DNA from 2 places in the Pseudoalteromonas sp. CNC9-20 genome. Region 2 is predicted to be linked to the other one. Evidence: predicted binding sites of a transcription regulator. Region 2 holds the regulator's gene; the other holds the start of a gene.
What was found. Region 2 encodes FliA, which starts transcription of late flagellar genes. Its sites were predicted from a motif close to CTAAAGNTNNNNNNNNNNNNGCCGATA; they were not measured.
Positions count from the first base shown of each region.

Region 1 (2,405 bases), on a different contig from region 2:
GGCAACTTCCTTACCTGGAGCCGTGCGCTCATACTCTCTTATTGCAGCACGAGTTTTAGTTTGTGTCAGATCCATAGAGAAGGCGACTAGCTCTGGGTTATCTAGCTGCAACTCACTGGCTTTATTGAACGCCTCATCATATTGGCCGCTAAAGAAGTCTTCACTTACGCCTTGCAGTAGTGCCATGAAATCATTTACAGCTTGCTGCTCGTCTTCATTTAATTCGCCATTAACCGATAACGTGAAGTTTAATTCCTGCTTCTCAAACTGTTCAGATGCATAGCCAGACCCTTGCTTTTCGCCGGGGGCAAATAAACTGGCTGCCGCACCAGCTTGGTAGTTTTGCGCTAAACTAACGACCACTTCATCGCCTTCAGCGGTAGTAAAACGATACTCGGCATTATTTTGTAGCTGCATATACTGGGCTTGGCTTACCGCTACGCCATTACCAATACTTTGCTCGCCAAAAAGCGATTGCTCAAACTCATTGAGCCCTTCTTCAATACCTTTTTGTGACTGCTCAATGCCGGTTTTAATTTCGTCGTTGAGTAGCCCAGCATCTTCAAGCTCACCGTAGGCATCATCAATACCGGTTTGCACGCCTTCGCGCGCTTGCGCCAGCATTTCTTGTAACTTGTCGTCATTGGCGCCATCGGCTTTCGCTTTTTTCACCGCACCAGTGACAAACTGCAGCACATTTTTCACTACCTCTTCGAAGTCAAATAACGGCTTGCTTTGCTGTTTTGGCTGTTCGAGACCTAACGCTTGCGCCAATTTGTCATTCAATACCTTGGCACCCACTTGGCCATAACCCGATGAGTAACTATCAAACCTCGGAGAGTTAATCGCGGGCTGTGCCGGCGCATCACCTTTATTTTTTAAACCAGAACGATTGCTTTGGTTAAAGATATGATTTAAATCGCTAATTTTCATGAGCTAAGGCCCTCCTCTGCAGTGGTTGCCAAGCCTTGGCAGCACACATTCATGAGTCAATTAATATACTACTACCGCTGTTATCGGCAGCACGCACAGAAACTGTAGAAATTTTGTGCACTTTGTAATGGCCGATACTGGACAAACCGTGGCAACTGCCTACAATAGCGGCGCACTTAATAACGAGAGGTTTGCATGCCAGTAATTGATATCGATACCAGCACCTATGACGCGCAGCTAACAGAAAAACAACAACGAATCACGACACAGTTTTCGCGCTTTGGTGTGCAACAGCTTGAAGTGTTTGCTTCGCCGCCGAAGCATTACCGTCAACGCGCTGAGTTTAGAGTATGGCATGATCAGGACGAGCTCTACCACATTATGTTTGACCCTGTAAGCAAAGAGAAGATCCGCGTTGATCAGTTTGACCCGGGTGCGCCGCTAATCAATGACCTTATGAGCGCGCTTATCAACGAGCTCAAAGATGATGAGTTGATGCGCCGTAAACTGTTTCAAATCGATTACCTCACGACGCTAAGCGGTGAGGCGTTGGTGAGCCTGCTTTACCACAAGCCACTCAACGAGCAATGGCTAGCTGGTGCCAAGGAATTACAAGCAAGATTACAACAACGCTTTAATGTTGAGCTCATTGGCCGTGCTCGCAAACAAAAAGAAGTGTTAGGAAATGACTATGTTATCGAGCGCTTGCAGGTAAATGGCCTGCAGTACGTTTATCAGCAAGTAGAAAACAGCTTTACCCAACCCAATGCCAAGGTGAACGAGCTAATGCTGGGCTGGGCTCAAGATGTGTGCGCCCCTTTGAATAATGATTTGCTCGAGCTTTATTGCGGTAATGGTAACTTCTCAGTCGCCTTAGCAGGGTCTTTCAATCGCGTATTGGCCACAGAAATTTCGAAGTCATCGGTTAAATCGGCACAGTACAATATCGCTGCTAATAAGGTGACTAACCTCGATATTATTCGTATGAGTAGCGAGGAGTTTACCCAAGCTATGCGTCAAGAACGTAGCTTTAGCCGCTTAAAAGACATCGACTTACAAGAGTATAACTGCCAGACCATCTTGGTTGATCCGCCGCGTGCTGGTATGGATGAGTTAACCTGTAAGTTGGTGAGTGAGTATGACAATATTATCTACATCTCCTGTAACCCAGACACATTAGAGCGCGACTTAGATAGGCTAGCAAGTACTCATAAGGTAACGCGATTCGCGATTTTTGATCAGTTCCCTTACACCCATCATATTGAATCCGGTGTGTTTCTCACTCGCAAGTAGCTGACACTATTTGCAGAATAAAAAAACCGCATCATTAAATGCGGTTTTTTTGTGCCTTTCTTAACTTATTTTTTCGCAAGAAAGTTAATCAGTGCGGCAATATCTTCGGGGTCGGTAACACCTGACTCACGACCTAATAGTAGGCGATATTTACCATTAACAATAAAGGTAGGAACACC
Region 1 is NZ_JAKRFS010000004.1:60,751-63,155, reverse strand. It holds gene MHM89_RS10540 (DUF5610 domain-containing protein) at 1-933, opposite strand, end outside; gene trmA (tRNA (uridine(54)-C5)-methyltransferase TrmA) at 1,129-2,226, shown strand; gene MHM89_RS10530 (thiol:disulfide interchange protein DsbA/DsbL) at 2,292-2,405, opposite strand, start outside.
Region 1: the regulator FliA is predicted to act here: its motif matches at 1,015-1,041, upstream of MHM89_RS10540 (DUF5610 domain-containing protein).

Region 2 (2,405 bases):
CAGGTTTAATCCGTGCGTTTAGCGAGCTCGATAACGACTTTGATGTCCTCATTGTCGACACCGCCGCTGGTATCTCCGATATGGTGCTGAGCTTCTCGCGTGCTGCGCAAGATGTTGTGGTGGTGGTCTGCGATGAGCCAACCTCGATTACCGATGCCTACGCGTTGATCAAGGTGCTTAGTCGTGAACATGGCGTATACAAATTCAAAGTCGTTGCCAATATGGTGCGCAGCCAGCGTGAAGGGCAAGACTTATTTGCCAAACTCTCCAAAGTAACCGACCGATTTTTAGATGTGGCGCTCGAATTAGTGGCCACCGTGCCCTATGATGAAAACATGCGTAAATCAACACGTCGCCAGAAAGCCGTCGTGGAGTTATTCCCTAACTCACCCGCTTCGGTATCGCTGAAAAGTCTCGCTGGCAAGGCACTAAAATGGCCAACCCCTAATCAACCATCGGGGCATTTGGAGTTCTTCATTGAAAAGCTGGTCAATAATTAACTGTTGTTCGGATTTATGAATAAAGTGGCTGGATATCAAGATCAATTACAATTAAACACTCTGGTCGAGCGCCATGCCGCGCTGGTCAAGCGTGTTGCATGTCATTTGCTGGCTCGACTGCCAGCGAGTGTGCAGCTCGATGATCTCATTCAGTCCGGCATGATTGGCCTCATAGAGGCATCAAAAACCTTTGACGCCAGTAAAGGCGCCAGCTTTGAGACGTTTGCTGGTATTCGTATTCGTGGTGCGATGCTTGATGAAGTACGACGGGGAGATTGGGCTCCACGATCGGTACATCGCAATAGCCGCGCTGTAGCTACCGCTGTACATGAATTGGAAACCTCCCTAGGTCGGGAACCAAAGGATGTTGAAGTAGCTGAAAAACTTGATATTTCGCTCGATGAATACCATCATATTTTAAACGATGTTAATTGCTCTAAAGTGCTCGGTATCGAAGACTTAGGTGTCGATGAAGATGTACTCACCCCGAGCAGTGAACAATCTCAAACGGGGCGGCCCTACACCAGCGTTCACAACGAACGCTTTAACCAAGCATTAGTAGCGGCAATTAATTCTCTCCCCGAGCGTGATGCATTGGTATTATCGTTGTACTATAACGATGAAATGAATTTAAAAGAAATTGGGCAAATACTGGACGTAAGTGAGTCCCGTGTGAGTCAGATACATGGTCAGGCAATGATTAAGCTCAAAGCGAAAGTCAATGACTGGGTCAATTAGTAGTAAGAATAAAGGTTCATACCTCACTGGAGGATACTTTGGATAAAAACATGAAAATTCTCGTGGTCGATGACTTTTCCACTATGAGAAGAATCATTAAAAACCTATTGCGTGATTTAGGCTTTACCAACGTGCAAGAAGCGGACGATGGTAGTACCGCGCTGCCCATGTTGCAAAACCAAGAGTTTGACTTTGTGGTTACCGATTGGAACATGCCAGGTATGCAGGGTATCGATTTGCTCCGTGCAATTCGCGCCGACGACAGCTTAAAGCACATTCCAGTACTGATGGTAACTGCAGAGGCGAAGAAGGAACAAATCATTGCCGCTGCCCAAGCTGGCGTGAACGGTTACATCGTTAAGCCCTTTACCGCAGCTACATTAAAAACCAAGCTGGATAAAGTATTTGAGCGCTTAGGTTAACCGAGAAGGAGAGGTTTATGTCAGCTCCCGCTGCACCTCACATTACCCTAGAGCAAGCCAAACAGCTTGTATCGTTTCTTGAGCAAGGTGAGCAGGAGAAAGCCGATCAGCTGATCCTCGATGCTGCCTCCAAGGAACAGTCCGAACTGTTTGCTGAGGTTGGCAAGTTGACGCGGCAACTTCACGAGTCGTTGAAGAATTTCCAACTCGATACGCGCTTGAACGACCTCACGCAAGAAGCCATTCCCGATGCTAAGCAGCGTCTTAATTACGTGATGGAAATGACCGAGCAGGCGGCAAATAAAACCATGGATGCCGTGGAAGCCAGTTTGCCCATCGCTGAGCAGCTATCCACTGAACTACATCAAATTAAACCCATTTGGGATAAATTGATGCGTCGCGATCTCGAATTAGGTGAGTTCAAGCAGTTGTGTCATCAGCTCGATAGTTTTATGAACCGCTCTCAAGGCAGCACAGTGGAGCTGCACGACCTTCTTAACAATGTGCTGATGGCGCAAGACTACCAAGATTTAACAGGGCAGGTAATTCGCCGCGTAATCGAGCTGGTGCGCGAGGTAGAAGACAGCCTTATTAATTTATTAACTGTGTTTGCGGGCAACGAAGGTGAAGAACCGGTGGTTGAACAACAAAAAGCAAAACCAGCTGTGAACGCAGAAGGTCCAGAAGGGCCAATTATAGACACAGAATCACGTGATGACGTGGTCTCAGGCCAAGATGAAGTAGA
Region 2 is NZ_JAKRFS010000005.1:243,294-245,698, forward strand. It holds gene MHM89_RS13720 (MinD/ParA family protein) at 1-500, shown strand, start outside; gene MHM89_RS13725 (RNA polymerase sigma factor FliA) at 516-1,238, shown strand; gene cheY (chemotaxis response regulator CheY) at 1,277-1,660, shown strand; gene MHM89_RS13735 (protein phosphatase CheZ) at 1,678-2,405, shown strand, end outside.